DNA from 3 places in the Lysinibacillus sp. EB271-A1-10B genome. Region 3 is predicted to be linked to each of the others. Evidence: riboswitches for the same ligand, from Rfam matches in the RefSeq annotation. Region 3 holds a riboswitch; each other region holds the start of a gene.

Region 1 (3,283 bases), on a different contig from region 3:
ATCGTTCTAAAACACCAGCCGGTACAGCTCTGCCTAGATTGATAGATGATAAGTTACATACAACGAAATCGCCAGGTTTGCGACGTGTTACGATGACATCATCTTCTAGAGTAATAGACTCGAACTCAGTCGCTGACATATTTTGGAAAATCTCTGTGCACAGGTTCGAACTATAAATCATTCCCTCATGCTTATTCGGATTCATACGATTTACTTCATCTCGATAGAACATAAACGGTACGCCAGTTTCAAGCTGCGAGCGCATAATACGCTTCATAATATCAATCGCTGGCACGACTTCACGACTTAATAATGGATTCGCAATACATTCTGCATATTTAGTACGGAAAGTGCCATCACCCTTTTTCTCATCGTAGAAATCCTCTAGTGAAAAGCCCATAACTTCTCGTACTTCATGTGGGTCAAATAAATGCCATTCTCCACGTTCTTCAACCGTTTCCATAAATAAATCCGGTAAGCATAGCCCTGTGAAAATATCATGGGCACGTAAACGCTCATCACCATTGTTTAAGCGTAAATCTAAAAACGTAAAGACGTCTTTATGCCAAACATCTAAATAAACAGCAATAGCTCCTTGTCGTTGACCTAGCTGATCGACTGAAACCGCCGTATTATTAAGCTGTTTAATCCATGGTAAAACACCACTAGATGCACCTTTAAAGCCTTTAATGGATGAGCCTCGGCTACGAATTTTGCCCATGTAAACACCAATACCACCACCGTATTTCGATAATGTAGCGACATCTGTATTTGTGTCATAAATACTTTGTAAACTATCATCTACTGTATCGATAAAGCAGCTAGATAGCTGGCCATGTGTTTTACCTGCATTCGATAATGTAGGTGTTGCCACAGTCATATATAAATTACTCATTGCCCAGTAAGATTCACGTACTTTTTCTAAACGATTTTCTGTTTCATCTTGCATAAGGGTCATCGCAATGACCATCCATCGTTCCTGTGGTAGCTCTACTGGTGTTTTTGTGTAATCACGGACTACATAGCGGTCCATTAATGTTTTTAAGCCAATATACGTAAACAATTCATCTCGACTTGATTCTAAATAGGAAGCGAGTTCTTGAAGATCCTGCTCACTATATTTTGTTGTTAAACTTTCATGATACAAACCAGCTTCTGTATAGCGTGCTAATTGTTCTGGGAAACCTTTATAAACATCTTGCACTGAAACGCCACGGCGCATTGCAAATTGATCATACAGTTTTTCTAAATAAATTTGAGCTGCGACAAATGTCCAGTATGGCTCCTCTTCATCAATCAGGCTAAGCGTTTGTAAAATCATCGCATCCGCCCATGCTTCAAATGTTGCATTGTCGTTTTTTCGTAGCCATCGATCCGATAATCTTACAAAACTTTCGATTTCTTCCTCCGTATAACTTTTCTTGAGCTTAGCAATTTGCTGTTCGATTTGAATTGTCATGTATACATTCTCTCCCTTTCTTTCTCCACCAACACAAAAAGCGATCACGCAACATTTATCGGTTACGTGATCGCAGTAAAATCGGAAATGGAAATGAAGGACATGCACACTAAGAAGTGGACAAATCTCTCGCCTCCACTTCTCAATCCCCGAAGAATGTGTTGCTGTCTTGAACAAATCGGCAGGTCTCCTGGCTCATGCTTCCTCCAAATGATGGCCTTCCCGTTCTTTACAGTGGCCTATTCATCATTTGTCAGCACTTACAGTTGCGGGGACAGCTTCGGCCTAAGATGACTCTTTTCCGAATTCCCTTTTAAACCATATTTGGTACCGCTCGTCCAAAATACTATATATTGTGTTTTAACTCCTAAACAAATCTAACATATAGTGTTTATAGTTGCAATAGGCGTTTTGCCCCTTGAATTTTTTTAAGTGTTACTTTTTCTCGAAGCAAGCCCGATTACAATGCAGTTTTACGTAGTTTTTCAAAATTTCTAGGAAAATATTTTTGTACTTGCTGCTCTTTTTCTGGATCAATTCCTAGCAAAACTACTGCACATGGACCAGCCGATTTCTCAACATCTAATGAATTTTTGACCTGTTGCTCGCCAAAAAGTCGGGTAAATTCTGCTTGTAGACCTTTTGATCCAACTGGCCATACTTGCTGCACGATTCCCTCTTTCCACGCTTGAAAAATAGGGTCCAGCTGTGCGACATCTTCAGGCTGTGCAAGGATTTCATTGCCTACAAGCGGCAGACCATATGTGTACCAACTTAGCTGCTCATGCTTTGTAGCTGTCCGTTTCTGCTGCTCCCCAAGCATCGTTATTGACAAACCTGATTGTAAAGTTGGCATATTGGTCTCTGAACTACCGTCTATTTGCGGACAAAAAAGACCAGCCTCATCAAAAACCTGCTGAATGCCTGCAACATAACGAGACCATGCAGCATCCCCTGAAAAATTAGCAAGTAAAATATGCCTTGGTAAAGCATTTGCAGCAAGCTGCTCTAAAAATGTAACACGTGCAGTAAAATATGCCGTAAGCTGATCTGGAGCAGAGACAACATCTTGTAGCTTTTCGCCAATTGCAGCGGAATTATCGGTTGTCGCAATGAGCTCGCCTATTTTTATTGCATTTCTCAATGTACTCGACCTTCCTTACGCACAAATACCTTCGACAGAACTGGCATCGCCACCGCAACGATCACTAGATTAACAAGTGTTGCCAATGGAAGACTAGTCAATGACGTCCAATAAAATGCCGGACTAATAATAAAGTAAAATGGTATAGGTGCCACGACACCATTTAAAATAAGTGCCACAGGCCATTTCCAGAAATGCATTCCTTTTTTATGCATAACCCCAAAGATCCATACAACGATAAACATTTCCACAGCGATAATTATATGTAGTGGTCCAAAAGGGAAGCCAGTAGTTAAGGCTGAAATAAAATGCCCAATGACTCCTGCAGCACCAGCTAATACTGGCGATAAAAATACAACGCTCAAAAATGCCGGTGCAGAGTCAAGCGCAGCAGTTGTAATAAATGTTGGAATTTTAATGACTGCACCTACTGCACAAATTGCCGCTACCATGGCAGTGAGCGTTAATTTCATTAATTTTTGTCGATCCATCCCATTTCCTCTTTCCGTGAAATTTTTTCATTATAGCGTGTGGGGTTGATTTCCGTTGCGGCTGTGCGCTTTGTAGCTGCCGCTTCGCTTTCGCACAGAGCAGAGCTTCCTGGGGGCGTCCGATGAGCCGCTTCGCTGCAGGGTCTCGGGCGAACAGAACGTTCGAAGGCGTTATCACAGGACGTGATG
Region 2 (3,283 bases), on a different contig from region 3:
GCTCTATGAGGGGGCTACATTTTTAACGGAGCGCCAAGGTGGCTCTGATGTCGGAGCGAATGTTGTAGAGGCAAGGCAGGACGGCAAGCAGTATCGTTTATATGGTGAGAAATATTTTGCATCTAACGCTGGAATGTGTGGAGTGACCATGGTATTGGCACGCATAGAAGGGGCTCAGGCAGGTTCAAAGGGTTTAACATTGTTTGCAGTTCCATGGAGAAAGGATGATGGCACAGTTAATAACCTGCGTGTTCGGCGTTTAAAGGATAAACTTGGTGTTAGAGCAGTACCTTCTGGTGAGGTGGAATTTGATGGGGCGCTAGCATATGTTGTCGGTGACCTAAATAAAGGGATTTACTATATGTTGGAGGCGCTTAATTTATCAAGAATTTGCAATGCAGTTGCCTCTATCGGCATCATGCGCCGCGGTTATTTAGAGGCGAAGCACTATGTGGCAAATCGCCATGCATTTGGTAAACCTTTAACGCAATATCCTATGATTCAGGATACACTAGGAAAATTCGCTGCCAAGCTTCATGTAGAAGTTGCCACAGTTTTTGACCTTATTCAGCTGTACGATAAAGTAACTAGTGGGCAGGGGAATAAAGAGGACATCATTTTGAATCGCTTGTATATTGCAATCATGAAAAAAGAAACGGCAGAGCAAGCTGTGCATTATGCGAGTGAAGCCATTGAATTACATGGCGGAAACGGCTATATTGAAGATTTTGTTACACCACGGTTATTAAGAGATGCTCAGGTCCTTACCGTGTGGGAGGGGACTGCGAATATTTTAGCATTAGAGCTCATTCGCTTAGTTGATAAGTTTCATGTGCATGAAATGTTTGTTCGTGTCATGGAGGAACGTCTAGAAAAACTAGCTGACAATTCATTAGTTGAAATTGTAGTAGAGCAATTAGCAAAGCTAGATTCAACTTTGCAAACATTTAGCCGTTTAGATGATGCAACAAAAACGTTTGAGGCAAAAAAGGTCGCAGAGCAAATGGCACATGTATATGAAAGTGTTGTAGCAGTTGAATGGGCACACAGATTCGGCGGCAAATATGAGAAGCTAGCAGATATTTATTTAGAGAACACATGGGCATTACGAGAAATGGGTGCACCAATGAAAACGGTACAGTATTTTTCAGACATTGTTTAACTTTTTGCAGCGGGTGTCCAAACAAAATAGAGGAACCCAGTCAAAGAATGCCACGTCCTGTGGCGATTATACTGAGCATAATTGATTTGATGAAGAGTCGTCTCGAATGGAGGCGACTTCTTTGATTTTCATGTATAATACAATCAACTGAATATTATAAAGGTTCTTTACTTAAGTAAAGTGAAAAGGGAAATCGGTGTAATTCCGATGCGGTCCCGCCACTGTAAGTGTGAGTTTTTTCAATCTGCGCCACTGAAAATTTCGGGAAGGCTTGAAAAAGCGTAGAAGCACGAGCCAGGAGACCTGCCTTTATAGAAAACACGTTGTAGCCTACGAGGATAGGATGGTGGATTTTGTATATGTATATTGTGCAAATTTGACCCCCTCATTTTTTTATGATGAGGGGTATTTGTTTTGTAAGCTGAATATCGATAAATTTGACAAAGAGGGCGATAACCCTACAATGTTAGGTGATAAACCTAAAAAGTTGGGTAATAACCCCCACAATGTTGTGCGGAAACTCACGGTGTAGGCGATAAATCCACAATGTTGGGTGATAAACTCAAAAAGTTGGGCGATAACCCGCAGCGTTAAGAGATAAACCCAATGTTGCGCGACAACTCCACAACCTTAAACGATAAAAACCCAAAATGTGTCGATCAATCAGAAAAACAAGTCGTTAAATACTTTATGCACAGATAGACTAAGGGGGATTCACATGAAGAAATTTTGGAAAATAGGATTATCAGCATTTTTAGCTGTTAGCTTGCTTGCAGCATGCAACACAAAAGAGGCGACAAATGACAAGCCGTCATCTGCTGAGCAGCAAGAGACATCAAAAGTAGATCAAGCAACATTCCCAATAAAGATAACGGATGCTACTGGCAAAGACATTACGCTAGAAGCACCCCCTGAGAAAATAGTCTCTCTTATTCCGAGTAACACTGAAATTTTATTTGGTCTTGGCTTAAATGATGAAATAGTGGGTGTATCAGATAATGACGATTATCCAGCAGAGGCTACTAAAAAAGATAAGGTTGGCGGTACAGATTATAATATTGAACAAATTATTGCGTTAACGCCAGATATCGTTTTTGCACATGCATCGGGTATGAGTTTTTCAAAAGGAGCAATTGAACAGCTTGAGGCTGCAGGTGTGAAAGTATTTGTTGTAGCGGATGCTAAAAACTTTAATGAGACTTACATGACGATTAAACAGCTTGGTCGTGCAACAGGAAAACTAGAAGAAGCTAAGAAAATTGTCACAAATATGAAGGCAAAAGTTAAAGAAGTTGAAACAAAACTTGAGGGTGTTGAGCCAAAGAAAGTCTTTGTAGAATCGTCGGATGAGCCACAGATTTATACAGCTGGTAAAGGTACATTTATGAATGAAATGCTAGAAATGATTCATGCTGAAAATGTGGCAGCAGATGTAAATGATGACTGGTATCCAATTGATGCTGAACAAATTATCGCGAAAAATCCAGATGTCATTGTTGTGGCATATAATTATGTACCGAATATTTTAAAGAAAATTCCACAACGTCCAGGCTTTGAGACAATTACTGCCGTAAAAAATAAAGCGATTGTACAAGTGGATAAAAGTACGACAAGTCGTCAAGGTCCACGATTAGCAGATGGTCTTGAGGAAATAGCAAAGGCTGTTTACCCAGAGGCGTTTAAATGAGTAAAACAATTGTAGCCTATGTAACAGCAATTACGCTCTTAATCATTAGCATCTGGTGTGGTGTAGCGATAGGCTCAGTTCATATTCCATTAGAAGTATTGTGGAATAAGGCAGCCGATGAAACAGCTGCCAATATTTTATGGAAGATTCGTTTACCTCGAGTGATGCTAGCAGGGCTTGTTGGGGCATCACTTGCTATTGCAGGGGCAGCTTTTCAAGGTCTATTAAAAAATCCTTTGGCTGATCCTTATACGTTAGGTGTTTCCTCTGGTGCATCAGTGGGCGCAGTGATGACGATTTTCTTTAGTGTTTCATTACCTGTCATCGGTCATTTTACATTGCCAACCTTTAGTATGATAGGTGCCATATTAACGATGGTAGCTGTTATGGGCTTTGCTAGAATAGTAGACCGTTCACTAAAAATGGAAACTCTT
Region 3 (3,283 bases):
ATTTCAAGAGTGAATCCGGGATTGACGGTTGTGCCCCCATTTGTGTAACGACATAAGCGGCAACTTTCGTGGCAAAATCGATCGAACTTCGAAGCGAATCTCCCCGGCATAGTCCTACTGCCAAAGCGCCATTAAATGCATCTCCGGCACCAGTTGTATCTATTGTGTCAACGCTCAACGCTGGAACCCACCCACTTTCTTCATGATTCATATAAAAAGAGCCTTTTGATCCAAGTGTAACGACCAGCAGACGCAATCAGCCGCTACGAGCCCACATTACGATAATGAGTCAGCTTAAATCTTTCCAATAATCAGCAGAATTTGTTCTGCGATGAAATTTATAAAAAGGTTCATTCGGACGAGCATGTTCCTTATAAAGTTCAATGATTTGCTTTAAAAAGCCTTCAATAAGCTCTACTCCTACCTTTTTCGCAAAGAGTGTCCCGGCTGTTGCATTCGCTCCCATCGGTACTGCTCCTAAATAGACATCAAAGCTATCCTTTTGATAAACAAGCCCAATATCATCATATACCGCATTATAACAGGCGGAGGCACAGCCATTGACGTTTACACGTAACCTTGTAGGGACAGTGATTCCTTCTAATGAATGATATAGCTTTTCTGTAATTGGTGCTGCCTCCATCTTGTCACCATCACAAAAATCACACGCTTTCATCGCTACAATTGGCCCTTGCTTTGCCACGTAAAGGCCAGCATCTTCTAGCTCCTCAATCTTCTTTTCAACTTCTACTGTTGAGATAGATAATAATATGCTGTAAGAGGCAGAGTATTTTATGGCACCAGTTTCCCCTATAACCTTTGCCATTGTTTGGAATTGTGCAGGGGTATAATGTTTATTAATAATGCCTGGGCTTACGGCAAGGCGAGTAAAATCCCCATTATTGTTTAACTTTTCGAAGGTTTTGTCCGGTATATTCGAACGGAATGCATTCATAAATACTTCTCCTTATGAAAAAGGAGCTAGCCAATTGCTAGCCCCCAATTTATTGGATAGCTTAAAAGTTCTCAGGATAGAAGCCTTTCGCCAAAATTTGAATGGCTTCTGCAGCACGTACTCCTTCAGACGCGGCAGAAAGTGGTAGGATCACAAAGCGTTCGTTTTTGACCGCTTCCATTTCCTTCAAGGCTGGATCATTTTTCAAAAAATTTATTTTTGCTTTCGCTGATGTTTCTCCGTAATCTATGACAACTACGACTGCTGGATTACGTTCTACCGCATCTTCTTTGGACACCGTAGTCCAGCCTGATTCTACATCACCAAAAATATTTTTACCGCCGGCCATCGTAACAAGTTCATTCATAATGTTTTGTCCTGCAGTGAAGACTTCTTTATCACCACTATCAAACACTAGAACAGGCAGGTCTTCTCCATCTTGCGGTAATTTTGCACGGATATCCTCTACATCCTTTGTCATTTTTTCTATTAGTGCTTCTCCATGATCTTCAACACGGAAAATTTTTGCGATATTTCGAATATCTGCGAAAATATCGTCTAAAGTTGGTTTCGTCATGATTGAGGCTGTATGTAAATAAGTGTGAATGCCTAATGTTTCAAGCTCTTCTTGTGTACCAACACCTTTCTCTCCAAAGGCGCTTTTCCAACCACCAAATAAAAAATCTACTTCTGCATCAATAACCTGCTCTTTTGTAGGATACTGTTTTGCTAACACAGGCACTTTATCGTAGGCCGCTTGTAGGGGCTCATAAATTTTGTCATCTAAGTACGCCGTCCCTACCATTGAATCTTCTAGCTCTAAAGCCAACATAATTTCTGTCACGTGCTGATTTAAGCTAATCGCTTTTTTGGGGGCTTCCTTATATACTTGCGTCGTTCCATTATTTTCTATCGTTATGTCTGACTTTTCAGCTTGTGAAGGCTCTACCTTCTCAGCTTGTGTAGCAGATTCTTGTTTGTCCTTTTCACTACATGCACCCAATATAGCTACCAATGCGATCGCAAAGACTAGCCATAAGCTTTTCCATTTCTTCATGTCCTCTTCTCCTTTGATGTTAAATATATAGTAAGAAATCGTTTAGACTCCTTTGCTACCTGGTAGCGATTCTAGAAAAGGGCATAAAAAAACCCCCTTGTTTCCAAGAGGTTAGCATAGCAAAAGAAAGGTTTTTCAACCTGTTCACTATCCCCATCCTCGTGGATTCAGTAATAAATAAATAAATAAATATTGGCAGGTATCCTGGCTTAGGTTCATCATCTATACGCCTTCCCATAGCGTGGCTACAGTGGCATCTTGTATAGACTCCCCATTTACAGTTGCGGGACAGCATCGGATTTGCACCGATTTCCCTTTTAAGCAAATAACAAAGGTCATTTACACCAATACGTCGTTTTTATTTTGTTGAATATATTGATTGACAGTAGATTCACAATCATACATATATTAACACTATTGCGACATAAACACTATATGAAATATTTTTTATACCAATTCTGTTACAATGTTGTTAAATGAATGAATAGAAACGAGGATCTTTTTATGCATGTAACAATTGGAGTACTTGCTCACGTGGATGCCGGTAAAACAACATTTTCTGAGCAGTTACTATTTCATACAAACAGTATTCAAGCCCGTGGACGAGTGGATCACCAGGACACATTTCTAGATAATCATGAGCTGGAGCGTCAGCGAGGCATTACAATTTTTGCGGAGCAAGGCCGCATGACGCTTGGAAATGATACATATACGTTAATCGATACACCTGGGCACGTCGATTTCTCTCCAGAGATGGAGCGTGCCATTCGGGTTATGGATTATGCCATCATTATTGTTAGTGCTGTCGAAGGAATACAAGGTCATACTGAAACAGTGTGGCAACTTTTACGCCAATATCACGTTCCAACCTTCTTTTTTATTAACAAAATTGATCGTGAAGGAGCAAATGTTGAAGCCGTAATGGCTGCGCTTCAAAAGGATTGCTCTGCAGATGTTCTATTCGTAGACGAACCGCTCCGTTCCGACTATGTTTCAAACGACATAATGGAGTGGCTTGCCGAACGTGATGAACATCTTCTCGATGCTTTTCTCAATGAAACATTAGATAGCTCTAGCTGCCTTATTCATTTATCTCAGATGATTAAACAGGAAAAGGCCTTTTTGTGCTTTTCTGGCTCTGCCTTAAAAGATAGTGGAATAAAGGAATTCCTAACACAGTTCCCCCTCCTAACAGAGACACAATTTAATAACAATGCTCCGTTTCAAGGTGAGGTGTTTAAAATTCGTCATGATGGACATCAACGCTTAAC

What was found. A riboswitch is a leader RNA that binds a small molecule or an ion and turns the genes downstream of it on or off. The one in region 3 is predicted to bind cobalamin.
Region 1: linked by a shared signal. The riboswitch ahead of AC3WSK_RS13465 (ribonucleoside-diphosphate reductase subunit alpha) and the one ahead of AC3WSK_RS05285 (ABC transporter substrate-binding protein) in region 3 are both predicted to bind cobalamin.
Region 2: linked by a shared signal. The riboswitch ahead of AC3WSK_RS09915 (ABC transporter substrate-binding protein) and the one ahead of AC3WSK_RS05285 (ABC transporter substrate-binding protein) in region 3 are both predicted to bind cobalamin.

Annotation. Positions count from the first base shown of each region.
Region 1 covers NZ_JBYTDL010000009.1:43,483-46,765, reverse strand. The annotation lists gene AC3WSK_RS13465 (ribonucleoside-diphosphate reductase subunit alpha) at 1-1,459, opposite strand, end outside; cobalamin riboswitch at 1,622-1,809, opposite strand; gene AC3WSK_RS13460 (hypothetical protein) at 1,920-2,603, opposite strand; gene AC3WSK_RS13455 (ECF transporter S component) at 2,600-3,094, opposite strand.
Region 2 covers NZ_JBYTDL010000005.1:229,190-232,472, reverse strand. The annotation lists gene AC3WSK_RS09920 (acyl-CoA dehydrogenase family protein) at 1-1,162, shown strand, start outside; cobalamin riboswitch at 1,306-1,487, shown strand; gene AC3WSK_RS09915 (ABC transporter substrate-binding protein) at 1,881-2,849, shown strand; gene AC3WSK_RS09910 (FecCD family ABC transporter permease) at 2,846-3,283, shown strand, end outside.
Region 3 covers NZ_JBYTDL010000003.1:17,156-20,438, reverse strand. The annotation lists gene AC3WSK_RS05295 (PfkB family carbohydrate kinase) at 1-256, opposite strand, end outside; gene AC3WSK_RS05290 (precorrin-3B methylase) at 290-955, opposite strand; gene AC3WSK_RS05285 (ABC transporter substrate-binding protein) at 1,017-2,012, opposite strand; cobalamin riboswitch at 2,190-2,376, opposite strand; gene AC3WSK_RS05280 (GTP-binding protein) at 2,517-3,283, shown strand, end outside.